One region of the Vibrio sp. KUL78 genome, then DNA from elsewhere that is predicted to be linked to it. Evidence: predicted binding sites of a transcription regulator. Region 1 holds the regulator's gene; each other region holds the start of a gene.
What was found. Region 1 encodes PurR, which represses purine synthesis genes. Its sites were predicted from a motif close to TNANGNAAACGTTTNCNTNA; they were not measured.

Region 1 (4,218 bases):
ACCGTAGCTTAATTAATTAAGCTAGCCAGTTCATCTCTTTTAGTCTGAGGAATCACAGACCAATGAGTACCATTTATCGCACCTTCAAGAGCCCATAAAAGCTCTAAACCTACGGTACTTGAATGGGTTCTCTGAATGGCCTTGAAAGCCTCAACCGAACCATGATCCTGAAGTTCAACCACTGATTCAATGCCTGCTTTTTTGAGCATACGCTCAGTGGCAAGGCGAAGATTCGGAAGGTCTTTCAGGCGATTAGGTTTCGCTTCGGATTGTTGCTCTTTCTCAGTTTTCGCGAACTCGAGTGCCTGTTTAGCGTGATCGAGAATACCTTCTTGATCTTGCCAACAGTCTTCAGGTAACGCGAAGTACTTAGTAACAACGGGAAATCCACGCTTTTTATAAACATAAGGCTTGTAACCCAGTTTTTTGAAGGTGGATACGGTCTGACGGTTAGTTCTGATATGTAATTTGTTATTCACTGCTAAGGCAAACATCGTATCATCTACGAAGATGCCAAATCCCCCAAACATGGAGCGAGACTTTACTCTTCCAAGCTGAGCGAATAATTGCATTGAATTTTTTAGTATAGGATTATCCATGCTTTATTCTTTTCTCGGTGTTATTGATTGTGTCACCAGAATCAGGTCCGAGAGTATAGCAATCAGGTGTCAGAGCTCTGTTAGGCATATGCCATAACTGAGTCTTCTCCCCTTGCCATCGGCAACCCCGCTACCTATCAATTAAAAATTGGTTTAGGCCGGAGGCTTTGCGTCCCACCCTTTCAGATGGTTTGCCCTGTGCGTGACTTCATTAGAATAAATGAAAACGACATAAGCCTATGATTACTCCGTTGCAAAAATGTGATGTTGGTTCAAATAATGGCGGGTTATTTGTGCTTGAGGGTGCGTAAAAAACTAACAATCGAGAGAAGAAAACTTGAATGGGGTTCAAAAAAAGTGCCTAGAAAGGCACTTTTGTCAGCTCTATGTAAGGCTTTTGACAGAGTCTCGTTCAACAATCTCTGGGTGCATTTCGAAAATGCGCTTTTCATGACCTTTATCTTTGATTCGTTCTAATAGAATCTCAAACGCGTTTTTACCCACACGACGTTTAGGTTGGTGAACCGTGGTTAGAGGTGGCGAGAAGTACTCAGCCAGCTCAATATTATCGTATCCAATGACAGAGATATCTTCCGGTACGCGCACACCCAGTTGCTGCAGGCGACTCATTAAGCCAAACGCCATGGTGTCGTTGAAACAGAAGATAGCGGTCGGTCGGTCTTCCATTGCAGCAATACGGTTAGCAGCGATAACCGCTGTATCGCATTCGAAGTTGCCTTCAAGAATACGATCGTCTTTCATCTCGATACCTGCTTCAGCAAGGGCACGTTTGTAACCGATGATACGCTCTTGGCACACGGCTTTTTCTAGATGGCCACTCAGGCAGGCAATATCCGTGTGACCTTTTTCGATCAGGAACTTCGTTGCCAGATAACCGCCTTCTTCAGAGTTATCGATGATCTTGTCCGCTTGTGAGCTTTCTGGGCCCCAGTCCATGATAACTTTAGGAATGTCGGCGTGACGATCAAGCATCTCTAGCAGCTCTTCGGTAAGATCAGAGCACATCACGAGGATGCCATCCACGCGCTTCTCTGCCAGCATGCGAATGTAATCGCGTTGCTTTTCATACACGCCACCAGTGTTACATAGGATCAGCGTGTAGCCTTGGCGGTAGCAGTAGCTCTCAACACCATCGATAACCTCTGAAAAGAACAGGTTAGTTGATTGAGTCACTAACATACCGATGGTTTTTGTTGAGTTGCATTTTAAGCTACGTGCAACGGCGCTTGGTGCGTAGTTGAGTTCGTCGACCGCCGCCATCACTTTTTCTTGAGTTGCTTCAGCAACAAAGCGAGTCTTATTAATAACGTGGGATACTGTGGTCGTTGAAACGCCTGCAAGGCGGGCGACATCTTTAATAGTTGCCATAGTGATATCCTATTAGTCGCGGCTTGATAATTAACGTTGGTACCGCTTCAAGTATAGTGGTCTTTGCAAACATATAACGCTATGTTGTTGTAAACATAGTATTTGGCTGCGAAAACCGAAAGTTGCATGCAAGCCACGGCGAAAAAAGCTCAGAGCGTAGATTTCAACAGGTGTTTTTGGACACAAGTCCGCGTTGAATGCCAAGGGCATTTGCATTTAAACGGCGGATTGTAGACTTAGGTTTGAGCGCTGGCAATGACTTATCCAATAAATTTATAACTAAAGCGCAAATTAATTCTCACAGATGTGATGCAAGTGATTTGCGCTTTAGGTTGGCTAGTCTTGCTCACCCTCTAGGTAGGTGTAGTCAAGTTGGCAGAATGCTTCGAGTAGTTTAGCGGCAGAGGCATAAAACCCAAACTCGTCGTTAGTTTGGCATTTCGCAACAAACTGAGGTAGCCATGTCATCAAGTAGTTCTTGATGAACTCTGCTTGCTCGTGCAGCGCATCGTTCATATGTGCCTCAGCTTCAAGCTCATTGGAGCGAATGATTAAGTTGCCTAGGAAATCTAGCTCGATCGCGAGGTGATCCGCTGGCTCATTTAAGTCCTTATTCACTGCTACATTGTGCTTAGCTAAAAGATCTGCCATATCTTGTGCAGGTTGATCATTTAAAAGACCAGACTTACCAATATACATAGAGGCATAAGGCAGTGCGCCGTGCTTGTCCGACTTTAAAAATAGATCGCAAAAATCGGCAGAAAGCTCTAATTGTGCGTCTTCTCTGACTTGAAGGCGGTTCAAGGACTCTGTAAAGACCTGAATGGGTTCTTTTAGGGAAGGGTTTTCTCCTAAGCCAGATAAGAAAGAGCGAATTTCAGGGCTGTGGTATTTGTTGAGTTCATCATCAGTGAGCTCCGCAGCGAATAGGCTTGAAAGCCACCAATAGATTTCTGCGCGTTGCTCATTAAATGCTTTGATTTCTTGCATTTGAATAATCTCCAAAAATGATAACTCTATTTTAGCCAATAAAGATGAATAGCAATAACTTGTTGTGTGAAGAATTGAGTTAACTTATGAAAAAATAAGACAAAAATTAATTGCTTTAAGGGTAAGTTGACTCGAGTATTCGTTGCATATGAGACGCAATCGTTTTGGTTGTTTTGAATCAAAAAATAGTAAGGTTTCCATGCCTATGAGGGGATGTAGACTAGAATTGTGAATGTTTATGAATAGAATGTCCCTGTCATGACAAGATTGAGAAACCACAGATGAAATATCACGTTTTGGTTGTAGAAGATGACGTAGTCACTCGCAGTAAGCTGGCTGGTTACTTCGAAAATGAAGGCTACTTGGTTAGCGAAGCTGAAGATGGTCAGACGATGCGTCAGGTGCTGGAAGAATCCAGTATCGATCTCGTTATGTTAGATATTAACCTCCCTGGTGAAGATGGTTTGATGCTGACAAGAGAGTTAAGAAGTCAGTCAGACATTGGAATCATTTTGGTGACCGGTCGCACCGATAGTATTGACCGTATTGTTGGCCTTGAGATGGGGGCAGACGACTATGTCACTAAGCCGTTTGAGCTACGCGAACTGTTAGTGCGAGTAAAAAACCTATTGTGGCGTATTTCACTAGCGCGCAAACAGCCAGTACTTGAAGAGTCAGTGCAAAACGAGCATGTGGTTCACTTTGGTGAATGGACGTTCGATAAGCAGCGTCGTTCATTGACGAATAATGGCGACCCTGTAAAACTGACCAAGGCTGAATATGAATTGTTAGTTGCACTCTCAACGTATCCAAATCAAGTTCTGAGCCGTGAGCGTATCCTCAATATGATCAGTCATCGAGTTGATGCGCCAAACGATAGAACCATTGATGTTCTTATCCGTCGCATGCGTGCCAAGATGGAATCCGATCCAAAGAATCCACAGATATTTATCACTGTCCATGGCGAGGGCTACATGTTTGCTGGTGATTAAAGTCGGCTAGCGTGTAGTGATAGAAAATGCTCCAGTTGTCTCTTTGATAGCTGGAGCTTTTTTATGGGAGCAATGTAGAGATACCTGGTCGTTGTATATGCAACTTGTAACTATTTTTGTTAACTGACTCGCGTGAGAAGTCGGTGCTTTCTGAGTCGGAAAAAGACTCTATAAACCTGAGCTAGTTTGATAGTGGCGTCGTTTCCGTTGAACTGCTTCGATTGGGCAGCATTGATTGGCAACGACAT
Region 2 (4,218 bases), 460 kb from region 1:
TTGTTTTCTGTCGCGATCGCCTTAAGTGGTATTGTTGGAGCAGCGCTATCCACCAATATCGCACTAGAAAAGGGGCAACAACTTACCCAACATATCGCTCAAATTGTGTACGGTGAATACTTTCAACTGCTAACTGTTATGGCGGTTGTGATGATTGGTGTCGCGCTAGCTGCATCGAAAGTTATCCATAACATGTTAAAAGCCGCAGCAGAAGCTGAACTGGGCGCTGGAGAGTTAGTAAAGCAGTAAAAGTGCAGAAACTAGAGCGGCAATCCGATGGTTATTGCCGCTCACAAATAGATTAACCTTGATGCGTAATCAACCAAGCCTCTTCAGCAAAGCGGGTCAATCCTTGCTGAATACGACGGTGATTACTATCTGCTTCATCACGCTCTAGAAGTATCACTTCAAACTCATCGCCAAAGTGCTGCGCCACTTCTGAACTTGGTACGCTGTAAGGAGGGCCCGCCATTTCACTTTGAACATAATCAAGCGTGATAAGTAGAATACGACCACCCGGTTTCAGAGACTGTTTTAATTTCTCAACGTATTGTTCGCGCAGTTCTTCCGGCATTGCGATGAGAGCAGCACGGTCGTAGATAAGCTCTACAGGTTGAATCGGTGCGGTAAAGTAGTCGCCGACATAAATGTTAAGCTCATCAAACTGGTACAACTCAAACTGACCGCTAATCGGCGTCACCATCGGAGTGTAGAAATGTTCAGCGAAAAACGAACGTACGGCAATTTGGCTAAGTTCTACACCTTGAATGTCTTCATGGCGTTGGGCAAGCCAGACAAGATCTTCAGACTTACCACAGAGTGGAACGAAAACCTTGTCTTCGCGTTTTGGGGATAGTCGGTCCCAGTACTTAATGAGTAATGGGTTTACATCTTCTAAGTGGAAGCCAATTTTATTGGCCGCCCATTTGTCGTGCCAAAGTTCAAAATCGTTCATTTATGGTTCATGTCGGTTGTAGATAATGGTTAACGTAGAGTTTACAGAGTGCAGACAAAATGTCACACCCAATCGCGTAGATTTTAATTAGCGATAGGCATCACAGTTTACAAACTCTGTTACACAGTTTGTATTGGGTTTTCAGTATTGAACCCCATATTATTGTTAGCAAGACTCCTGAGCGTTAACGCCCTTTTTTGTTCCCGTTTTTGTAACGTAACTAGGAGAGAGAATGAGCACGTTTCTTCGTACTGCAGCACTAATGCTATTGGTACTCAGCCGCGCACCTGCATTTGCGGCTACGCTTAATCAATCCGATTCCACCCCAACAAAAGGAAAGCAAGAGCAAAACGAAGTTTGTCCATCTGTATTCAAACACAGTCTTAGTGGCTTGTACGGCATCGATTCTGTTCAAGGCGCTGCCTTCCAACCCCATAACGATTTTGACATCTTGTACAGCAAAGCCCACCAAGCTCAACATGAACTCGAAGCGCTTTGTAAAACGACCGCCCTACTGACTGACACCGACGCGTACTTCGCAGGCGTAAAATCTGCTGAGCGTGCAAAGGTGAAGATCGATACTGAGCTTAATGGTCAGGTAAACCAAATCACAGACCTAGCTCGTGGCACTATCGTCGCTAAAGACGTGGAGAGCCTTGTAGGCGCCTATGAAGCGCTTAGCCGTGAAGCGCAAGTCGTGCGTGTAAAAAACCGCTTTAAAAACCCTGCAGCGTCCGGATACCGTGACCTGAATATGTTGGTGAAACTACCTAAGACTGGGATTATTGCTGAAGTCCAACTTCACCTTAAAGACATCGCCGACGTGAAAAGTGGCCCTGAACACGATCTATATGAAATCGTCCAAGGTATTGAACGACGAGCGGCTGCTGAAAAACGCGAACTCAACGAGTTTGAAACCGCGCAGATTGCCAGCCTAAGACGTCAATCGATGGAGCTGTATCAGAACGCGTGGCAGCCATACATCACAACGAATATTCGGGCGGCGTAATAAACTCAACATCAACCAATAGAAATACAAAAAGACCACACTAGGTGGTCTTTTTGTTTAACAGTAGGACATTAATCTACTTTGATGTTCTCGACTCGAGCCTTCAATTTCTGACCCGGACGGAATGTCACTACGCGTCGAGCGGAAATGGGAATGTCTTCACCAGTTTTAGGATTTCGACCTGGGCGCTCATTTTTATCGCGCAAGTCAAAATTACCAAAACCCGACAGTTTTACCTGTTCGCCACTTTCGAGTGATTTTCTAATCTCTTCGAAAAACACTTCTACCGTTTCCTTGGCATCCCTTTTACTGAATCCGAGTTTCTCAAATAGGTTCTCAGCCAGATCGGCTTTTGTGAGCGCCATAAAACTCCCCTCAAAGCTAATTCATACCTTGTTATCATAGTGATAACGCTAAAGATTTCGTTCGACCAATCAACAACATAACGGCCCAACTTTGAAAAGTGTAAGCCAACCTTCTGATTTTCGCCAACTTTTTTATTTCAGAGTAATGTCAGGATTTTGCGTTAACTTTTAGCAAGTTATCGCAAAAGTAGCATATTATGGATGCATAATTTACTATAAAACCCCCAAGCAATAGATATCACTAATAAATGACAAAAAGTTAGATGAAAATAAATTACAAACAAAGTACAAAATAGTGATATTGATACAGTATGAAAGAAAATTATTCCTTAAAAACAGTGAGTTGCGAAGAAAATAGAATATGAAACCAGTTTGTTTTTATCGGCTAATACTGGATATAAAAAAAGCGAGTTACTTTTCAGCAACCCGCTTTTCTAGGTAATTCTCGTTGACACGCTAACTGCGATTAGTCACGCAGCGTTGCACCAAATTTCTCAGAAATATGAGCAACAATTGCATCTACTGCACCAGCAATGTCAGCATCTTCAAGCGTACGCTCTAGAGACTGTAGAGTAAGCGCAATTGCTAAACTCTTCTTACCTTCTTCAACGCCCTTACCAACGTAAACGTCAAACAGTTTCGCGTCTTTCAGGAACTCGCCGCCTTGTTCTAGACAAGCTGCAACGATGTCGCCAGAAGCTACTGCCTCATCAACAACAACAGCGATGTCACGACGGTTTGCAGGGAACTTAGAAAGTCCAGCCGCTTCTGGAATCACTTTAGTGTTGATTGCAGACCACTCAACTTCAAACACGATAGTACGACCGTTTAGACCGAACTTACGCTCAAGCTCAGGGTGAATCGTACCAATTACACCCACTTCTTTGCCATCTACAACGATTGCTGCAGATTGACCTGGGTGAAGTGCTGGGTGTTTCGCTGCCGCAAATGAGTATGCTTTCTCGTTTGCAGACAGTTCTAGAATCGCTTCTAGGTCACCTTTTAGGTCAAAGAAATCAACGGTGTTAGTTTCAATGTCCCAATGCTCTTCACTGCGTGTACCTGCAATCACACCTGCAAGCATAGGCTCTTGGCGCATACCGTTTTCAGCGTTCTCACAAGGGATGAAACGTAGGCCGTATTCGAATAGACGAACACGTGGCTGCTGACGCTTCTGGTTGTGAACAACCGTATTTAGAAGACCTTGGATAAGACCAAGACGCATTGCTGACATTTCCGCAGAGATTGGGAAAGGCAGAATCAATGGCTCAACGTCTGGCACAACAAGTTTTTGTTGCTCTGGCTCAACAAAGCTGTATGTAATCGCTTCATGGTAGCCACGATCAACAAGCAGATCGCGTACACGTTTCAGTGGAAGATCCGCTTCAACGTGGTTGTGCATCTTAAGTGTTGCAGCAGGGTGTTGATTTGGAATGTTATCGTAACCGTAGATACGACCCACTTCTTCAATCAGGTCTTGTTCGATTGCGATATCAAAACGCCATGTTGGTGCAACACCTGTCCAACCGGTATCAGTCGTCGTTACTGTCAGACCTAAACGCTCTAGAATCTCAACAACTTCAGCGTCAGCAATTTGGTGACCAAGAAGTGAATCTAGCTTAGTGCGGCGCAGTTCAACCGTGTTTGGTGTAGGAAGATCTGCGTCAGATTCAACAGCAACGACAGGTGCTACTTCACCGCCACAGATTTCAACTAGAAGCTCAGTTGCACGCTCCATTGCGCTGACTTGCAGTGCGTAGTCAACACCGCGCTCGAAACGCATTGAAGAATCCGTGTGTAGACCGTAGCTACGTGCGCGACCACGGATGTGGTCTGGTGCGAAGAACGCACACTCAAGAAGCACATCTTTCGTTTCTGTTGTTACACCA
Region 3 (4,218 bases), 420 kb from region 1:
TCTCCTCTAGTCTCAAACAGTAATGTAAGGGCTTAGTGGTCGGATTTCAAGTGTGCGAAGCGAACTAGATTTCGCACACTTGAAAGAGAGTGATAGTTAGCGACCTGTATTGCCACCAACGGCGGGTATTTCTGTAGATTGCGTGGCACTGATGGTTGCCTCTGCGCTAGAAACCGCGCCTGACACAGGTGGTAGCGGTGGAATCACGATCAAGTCTTCGGTACTGAGTTCTTCCTCAGCTTGCGCAGCGAGCTGTTTATCGACATGACCAATGATACTTTGATAGTAACGACGAATGTTTTCCACGTAGTTGCGGGCTTCATCGCCTCGCGCGTAGCCATAGCGAGTCTGACTGTAAAACTTCTTTTGGCGCAGCAGCGGTAAACGATCTTTCACATCCGCCCACGCATCTGGGTCGCCACCTTGGCGTTTTGTCAGGCGTCTTGCATCCATCATGTGGCCGAAACCAACATTGTAGGAAGCGAGGGCAAACCAGATTTTTTCGTGCTCACTGATTGAGTCAGGCACGCGATCAACAATTCGGCGTAGGTATTCCACACCACCACGCACAGACTGTTCAGGGTCGAGTCGATTGGTCACGTTAACGCTTTTGGCAGTCGGTAATGTCAGCATCATCATCCCGCGTACACCGGTTGGTGATTTTGCGACTGGATTCCAATGTGACTCTTGGTACGCCAAAGCGGCAATCAAACGCCAGTCAAACTCTTTGGAGTACTTTTTAAATAGTGGTGACCATTTAGGTAGCTTACTATCGAGCGCTCGGATAAAGGCGCGGGTATCCACATAATCAAATACGCCGATATGACCTAGATACTTTTCTTCTAGGTTTGCTAGATCCCCTGTCTGTTTAAGTTGCCCAAAGAACTCAATAAGCAAGGCATACAGGCTTTCATCTTCTGATTTACGCATGTACCAAGAGATTGGCTGATCTTCGGTCATCTCAAAGGCGAGGGCTAGGTCAGGGTAGATACGCTGTGACAGAGAAAGCTCGACAGAGTCCGCCATGGTGAATTTCAGTTTACCCTCGGAGACTTGTTTTAGCAGGTCGTTGACGTCAGCATTCGCGTCGATGTAATAGCGGATCTCTGGATGTTCTTCGGTCACCGTTGCCATGGTCTTTTCAAAGTGTGAGTCTTTGACAATCGCAAACACTTCTTCACCATCAGCTTGGTCGATTAACTCTTGCTGGTTGTTGAGGAGTTGCTCAAGGTTACGCGGACGCCACTGACCTTTCTTATAGACAACCTGTTGACTGACATAGTAGTAAGCGGGCCCAGCGCGAAAGCCTTGAATGCGCTCAGGAGACTGACTAAGTCCAGCCGCAATAATATCGATCTCACCCTTTTGCAGAGCAGGGAATAGGCTTGCTTGGCGATAAGCAGGTTTCATCTCTAAACGAACGCCCAATTCGTCTGCAAACTGTCTGGCTAATTCATAATCGAGGCCAGTAGGACCATCAGGACCGATATAGTAAGAGAGCTGATTATTGAGTGTACCTACGCGAAGTACACCGCGTTCTTTGATGTTTTCGAGTTCACTTTTAGGATCAGAATCGATTTGGCAGCCAGCCAACCCGATTGAGAAAAGGCACACAGATAGCAATTTTAACCAGCGACGATTAGGCCAGCGAGGAGCAGAAAGACTTTGCATTAATTCATAGATCTCACAACGTTAGTGCTGTCTTTATACCAAAGCTGAGGTCCTTGGCAAAGCGAGATAGCAGAAACACCCGAGAGTGGTCACTTTATCGCCGATCTCTAACGTATTTCGGCAAAACCAAAAAAAATGACGAAAACGTTTGCGCCAACGCTTACGTCACAAAAAAAAATCCTCTATAATACCGCCGCATCAAGGTAGGAGAAATCGTTATAAGTTCAGTTTTTACTATTAACTGATTGAATTTATAAGAATTTCACCTAAATCAACTGCATAAGAGACCTAAGCACATGAGAATTTTGCGTGGTTCCCCAGCTCTTTCTGAGTTTCGTGTTAACAAGCTACTAGAGCTTTGTCGTGAACTAAACCTACCAGTAACAGGTATTTACGCTGAGTTTGCCCACTTTGCCGACCTAACGGCAGACCTGGATGAGTCTGAAGTTGAAAAATTAGAGAAGTTGCTGACTTACGGTCCAACTATCGAAGAGCACGAGCCAACTGGCACACTGCTACTAGTGACACCTCGCCCTGGTACTATCTCGCCATGGTCTTCTAAATCTACGGATATTGCGAACAACTGTGGCCTAGACAAAGTGACTCGTCTAGAGCGCGGTACTGCTTACTATGTAGAGACATCAAGCGAACTGACTGAGCTTCAACTTGTTGAGCTTAAAGCCGTGATCCACGACCGCATGATGGAAGTGGTTTTCTCTGACTTCGAATCAGCGGCAGCGCTGTTCCAAGTCGCAGAGCCAGCACCGGTTGCTGATGTTGATCTATTAACTGGCGGTCGCAAAGCACTAGAAGAAGCGAACGTGACGCTTGGTCTTGCACTTGCAGAAGATGAAATTGATTACCTAGTTGAAAGCTTTGTGACTAAGCTAGAGCGCAACCCAACAGACATCGAGCTGATGATGTTTGCACAGGCGAACTCTGAGCACTGTCGTCACAAGATCTTCAACGCAGATTGGACTATCGACGGCGTTAAGCAAGACAAATCGCTGTTCAAGATGATCAAAAACACATTCGAAACGACACCTGAGCACGTTCTGTCTGCTTACAAAGATAATGCAGCGGTTATGGAAGGCTCTGAAGTAGGTCGCTTCTTCCCAGATCCAAAAACACGTCAATACGGCTACAACCACGAGAAAGCGCACATCCTAATGAAGGTGGAAACACACAACCACCCAACAGCGATTTCTCCATGGCCGGGTGCATCGACAGGTAGTGGCGGTGAAATCCGTGATGAAGGCGCAACAGGTATTGGCGGTAAGCCAAAAGCAGGTCTTGTTGGTTTCACAACGTCTAACCTTCGCATTCCTGGCTTCGAACAGCCTTGGGAAACCGACTTTGGTAAGCCAGGCCGTATCGTTAACGCCCTAGATATCATGCTAGAAGGTCCACTAGGTGGCGCGGCATTTAACAACGAATTTGGTCGTCCAAACCTACTAGGTTACTTCCGTACTTACGAAGAGAAGGTTACGTCTCACGCAGGTGAAGAAGTGCGTGGTTACCACAAGCCAATCATGATTGCTGGTGGTATGGGTAACATCCGTGACGAGCACGTTCAGAAGAAAGAGATCCCAGTAGGTGCAAGCCTAATCGTACTTGGTGGTCCTGCAATGAACATCGGTCTTGGCGGTGGCGCAGCCTCTTCTATGGCGTCTGGTCAGTCTGCTGAAGACCTAGACTTTGCGTCAGTACAGCGTGAAAACCCAGAGATGGAACGTCGCTGTCAAGAAGTGATCGACCGCTGCTGGCAGCTAGGTGAAGACAACCCAATCGCATTTATCCACGATGTGGGCGCGGGCGGTATCTCAAACGCACTTCCTGAGCTTGTTGATGACGGTGAGCGCGGCGGTATCTTCCAGCTTCGTGACGTACCAAACGATGAGCCTGGCATGAGCCCACTTGAGATCTGGTGTAACGAATCTCAAGAGCGCTATGTAATGGCGGTTGCACCAGAGAATATGGAAGCATTCGATGCTATCTGTAAGCGTGAGCGCGCACCATACGCAGTAGTGGGTGTGGCAACAGAAGAGCGCGAACTGAAACTTGAAGATTCACACTTCGACAACACGCCAATCGACATGCCGATGGACATTCTTCTTGGCAAAACGCCGAAGATGCACCGTGATGCGAAAACACTGAAAGTAGATAGCCCTGCGATCTCTCGCGAAGGCATTGAAATGAACGATGCGGTTGACCGCGTTCTTCGTCTGCCAACAGTTGCAGAGAAAACATTCCTAATCACCATCGGTGACCGCACGGTTACAGGTCTTGTTGCTCGCGACCAGATGGTGGGTCCTTGGCAGGTGCCGGTAGCAAACTGCGCAGTAACCGCAGCAAGCTACGACACTTACCACGGTGAAGCGATGTCTATGGGTGAGCGCACGCCAGTTGCTCTACTAGACTTTGGCGCTTCTGCTCGTCTAGCGGTAGGTGAGTCTCTGACTAACATCGCAGCGACAGACATCGGCGATATCAAGCGTATCAAGCTGTCAGCTAACTGGATGTCTCCAGCGGGTCACCCAGGTGAAG
Region 4 (4,218 bases), 550 kb from region 1:
CCTTAATGGTCTAGTCTCTAATGGTGATTTAACAGTAAAACAGCGCAACCAGATCCTAGAGTCCATGGAAGACGAAGTGGGTGAGATTGTATTGGACGACGCTTATTGTCAGTCTGAGTCAATTTCAGTGACCGAATTCCAGGGCGTCTCTTTGGTCAAAGAACAGATTCGCTTTATTCACACCTTAGAGAAAGCAGGTCACTTAGATCGCGCTCTAGAGTACATTCCTTCGGATGAAGATCTACTTGAGCGTGAAAAGCAGGGCATTGGAATGACACGTCCAGAGCTCTCGGTATTAGTTGCTTACGGTAAGATGGTACTGAAAGAAGAGTTAGTGACTGATGAGATCGCGAATGACCCTTATCATCAGCAACAACTCACCCAATACTTCCCATCTGAGTTACGCCGTAACTATATGGAAAGTATGCCAAACCATCCACTGCGAGCAGAAATTATCTCTACTATGCTTGCAAATCAGATGGTTAACGAGATGGGTTGTAACTTTGTGACTCGTTTGCAAGAAGAAACCGGTGCCACTGTGGTTGATATTGCTAATGCTTATGCGGCATCTCGTGAGATTTACGGTTTTGCCTACACATTTGAGCAAATCAGAAAGCTTGATAATGTGGCGAGCTCAGAAGCTCAGTATGAGTTGTTGTTCATTGTTCGCCGAACACTTCGTAGACTAGCTCGTTGGATTCTTCGTAATCGTCCTGGCAAACAATCAGTAGAGCAGTTAGTTGCTCGCTACCGTGATGACGTAATCAAGGTAGAGCAAACGCTAGAGAAGTGTTTGGTTGCTGAAGAGGTATCCGAACACAACGCTCAAGCTGATATTTGGGTAGGGCAAGGTGTTGAAAGTGATTTGGCAAATTACGTTGCTCGTCTATCAAGCCTACTTTCTGCAGTCGACATCTCAGAGATTGCAACCGAAGCAAGCTTTGATGTCGAGAGAGCATCCAAACTTTACTTCCACTTAGGTGATCGCTTATCACTTCACTGGTTCTTGAACCAAATTAACGGTCAAGCGGTAGACAACAACTGGCAAGCGCTTGCGAGAGCAGCGTTCCGTGAAGATCTTGATTGGCAACAACGTTTGTTAACGGCACAAGTATTGAAATGTGGTTGTGGGGGAGACAGTGAAGACGTGATCCTGTCACTTGATAACTGGATGGCGACAAATGAAAACAGCCTCCAACGTTGGGAAAATATTCTCAACGAGTTTAAGGTGGGTAATGTCCATGAGTTTGCTAAGTTCTCAGTTGCACTTCGCGAGCTAAGTCTACTTAATCTGAACTGTGCAAATAATCTTTAGATTGTTACCGCACAATGTTAACAATTAAGCGCTCTTCGGAGCGCTTTTTTAATCTTAAAAGACTGCTTTAGTGACGGCGTAACACTGAATCGGTGCATTATTCTGCAAAACGTTTGCGTTTTGTTAGATAAACGAAAATCTTCGTTGCATGTTTGGGGGAATCAGTAAATAATACCACCCCGTTTACACGGGTTTTCTATCGGAGGCACAATGCTTTACCGTCTTGCCAGAACTGGCTTTTTCCAACTTGATGCCGAAAAGGCTCACGATCTCGCTATTCAAAACTTTAAACGCTTCACCGGCACACCACTTGATCTCGCTTATCGCCAACAGCTACCTAATCGACCTGTAGAATGTATGGGTTTAACCTTCAAGAACCCTGTTGGCTTGGCTGCTGGCCTTGATAAAAATGGTGAGTGTATTGAAGCATTCGGTGCGATGGGCTTCGGTTTTGTAGAAGTTGGTACGGTAACACCTCGTCCTCAACCAGGGAACGACAAACCACGTCTATTCCGTCTAGTGGAAGCAGAGGGCATCATCAACCGAATGGGCTTTAATAACCTCGGTGTAGATAATCTCGTTGAAAATGTAAAGAAAGCGAACTTTGACGGCATTATCGGTATCAACATAGGTAAGAACAAAGATACGCCGATTGAAAAGGGTGCTGAAGATTACATTATCTGTATGGAGAAGGTGTATGAGCATGCGGGATATATCGCTGTAAATATCTCTTCGCCAAACACTCCAGGGTTACGTTCACTCCAGTACGGAGAAGCACTGGATGAACTTCTTTCTGAACTGAAGGCGAAACAAGCAGAACTTGCTGAAAAACATGGTAAATATGTGCCATTAGCACTGAAGATCGCACCGGATCTGAGTGATGATGAGATTGGCCAGATTTGTGATTCATTGATCAAAAATAAGATCGACGGTGTGATCGCGACGAATACGACACTGGATCGTTCTGTTGTTGAAGGTATGAAGCATGCAAACGAAGCTGGTGGCCTAAGTGGCCGACCTGTACAGTCTCGCAGTACTGAAGTTGTTCGTCTACTTGCTAAAAATCTTGATGGTAAGCTCCCAATCATTGGCGTAGGTGGGATCGACTCTTTTGTTTCTGCAAAAGAGAAACTCATGGCAGGTGCGTCGTTAGTTCAAGTTTACTCTGGCTTCATTTATCACGGTCCTAAGCTTGTAAAAGACATCGTCAAAAATCTTTAAGCAAATTCTGTCAAAGTGACTAGGTTTGAATCATGAAAGGGGGAAATAGTTTTCCCCTTTTTTTTTGTTTATTCGTTTGTAGAATTAGTAACAACTGACCAAAAAGGTAATTAAGCGTTTTACCTAACAGTCTGATTATTCTTCAAATATAGAGACGGAACGATGCTTAAACCCAGCGATACATGGATCTGGTATATGGATGAGAGTGAGAACTCTCTTATGCTGGATTTGGGAGATGATATGGTTTTCAAAACCAATCTTTCCCGAAAACTCCTTGTTGAATGCGCGATGGGTCAGAACAACTTCACAGTCGATGACGCATCCGCGTTTCAAACCTTTAAAGACCAAATAAGCCTATTGGGACTTTCTGAACCAAGACAAGCAGAGCTTACGCTCTATTGTGTGGCAGCAAAACGTTTCCACAAGCCTGTTCAGCCTAAGAGCTGGTTCTTCGACCATCAAGATGGCACGTACCAGCCTCAAGAGGGTGACTTGGTTCGCTTAATCAACCAACACTCTGAGGGTTTCTTCATCGTGTTGGAAGTAGGGGAAAGTGCAAGTTTGTGTGCGTTGGTTGACCTCGAGTCATTCAGTTTGTCTTCAAACAAAGAAGTGGTGTTTGGTCAAAGTATTAAGGTTATGCACGACAGGATGGCCTGCGCACATCAATTTATGGCATTAAACCAGCCTATTGCTCTAGTTGGTTAAGAGCGTGGCATAGAGCGCGATAACGCGCCTTATAAGAAAAAGCAGTGGCAGCTTAGCAATTACAATAAGAAGTTCTTACTTCCATTTCTCGTAGAATTTATCGGTCCTTGTGGCCGATTTTTTTTGTCTCAAATATCTCCAATAGCCAAACCCAATCCTCAATAGTCACCCCATTAACTGACATGTTTGCTACTACATCTCTGTTGCAGTGCAAATAATTTGCTTTTTTTATCACCAGAAAGTGACGTATTTGTTCCCCAAAATAAGGGGGCATTCACTCCAAAATTCCTCCTTTCACTGCATTTTGTAAGTAAATTACAACTAAAAATGTGCATTGGTATATACCAAAAATGTAGCGAATAAGTATTCACTATCGCTATAGTACCCAAGTTTACGTTATTTAAATTAGCTACTGCTTATGTATTGATTGGAAAGATGTAGAAGGTTTATGACGGTTAAACCTTGTTCGAACAAACAAGTAGAGACGAAGATTGTGCAGGTTTATTTAGTGACAACAGGGATTGTCAGGTATAATCAACACCATTTTTCACAGCTAGATGAACACTATGAACCAATATCTTGCCGTCACTTCCAACGGTCTTGAAAACCTTCTTGCTCAAGAGCTTGAGCAAATGGGTTTAACTTCTGTAAAGCCAGTTCAAGCAGGAGTTAAATTTAAAGCGAGCAATGAGCAGATTTATCGCGCTTGTTTATGGAGCCGATACGCTTCTCGCTTTGTGAAAGTACTGTCGGAGTTCACTTGCCAAGATGATATGGATCTCTATCTGGCTGCTTCATCTATCAATTGGGTGAACCAGTTCCACAGTTCGAAGAAGTTCATTGTTGATTTCAATGGTACTAACCGAGAAATCCGCAATAGCCAATATGGCGCAATGAAAGTGAAGGACGCTGTTGTAGACGTCTTTACTAAGAAGAGCTTGCCTCGACCAAATATCAGTAAAGATCGTGCTGAT

Region 2: ihfA (integration host factor subunit alpha) is a predicted target of PurR. The motif match lies at 2,373-2,392, and genes of this name have one in related genera.
Region 3: purL (phosphoribosylformylglycinamidine synthase) is a predicted target of PurR. The motif match lies at 1,808-1,827, and genes of this name have one in related genera.
Region 4: pyrD (quinone-dependent dihydroorotate dehydrogenase) is a predicted target of PurR. The motif match lies at 1,417-1,436, and genes of this name have one in related genera.

The regions. Positions count from the first base shown of each region.
Region 1 is NZ_AP045837.1:1,140,872-1,145,089, forward strand. It holds gene AC6I8Y_RS05585 (TfoX/Sxy family DNA transformation protein) at 9-599, opposite strand; cyclic di-GMP riboswitch class I at 717-805, opposite strand; gene purR (HTH-type transcriptional repressor PurR) at 984-1,988, opposite strand; gene torD (molecular chaperone TorD) at 2,325-2,978, opposite strand; gene torR (two-component system response regulator TorR) at 3,260-3,970, shown strand.
Region 2 is NZ_AP045837.1:1,599,259-1,603,476, reverse strand. It holds partial or broken gene AC6I8Y_RS07585 (peptide MFS transporter) at 1-249, shown strand, start outside; gene AC6I8Y_RS07580 (thiopurine S-methyltransferase) at 302-955, opposite strand; gene AC6I8Y_RS07575 (RelA/SpoT domain-containing protein) at 1,188-1,964, shown strand; gene ihfA (integration host factor subunit alpha) at 2,036-2,329, opposite strand; gene pheT (phenylalanine--tRNA ligase subunit beta) at 2,796-4,218, opposite strand, start outside.
Region 3 is NZ_AP045837.1:717,108-721,325, forward strand. It holds gene mltF (membrane-bound lytic murein transglycosylase MltF) at 97-1,671, opposite strand; gene purL (phosphoribosylformylglycinamidine synthase) at 1,968-4,218, shown strand, end outside.
Region 4 is NZ_AP045837.1:1,689,136-1,693,353, forward strand. It holds gene AC6I8Y_RS08015 (NAD-glutamate dehydrogenase) at 1-1,315, shown strand, start outside; gene pyrD (quinone-dependent dihydroorotate dehydrogenase) at 1,526-2,536, shown strand; gene AC6I8Y_RS08025 (cell division protein ZapC) at 2,699-3,244, shown strand; gene rlmKL (bifunctional 23S rRNA (guanine(2069)-N(7))-methyltransferase RlmK/23S rRNA (guanine(2445)-N(2))-methyltransferase RlmL) at 3,811-4,218, shown strand, end outside.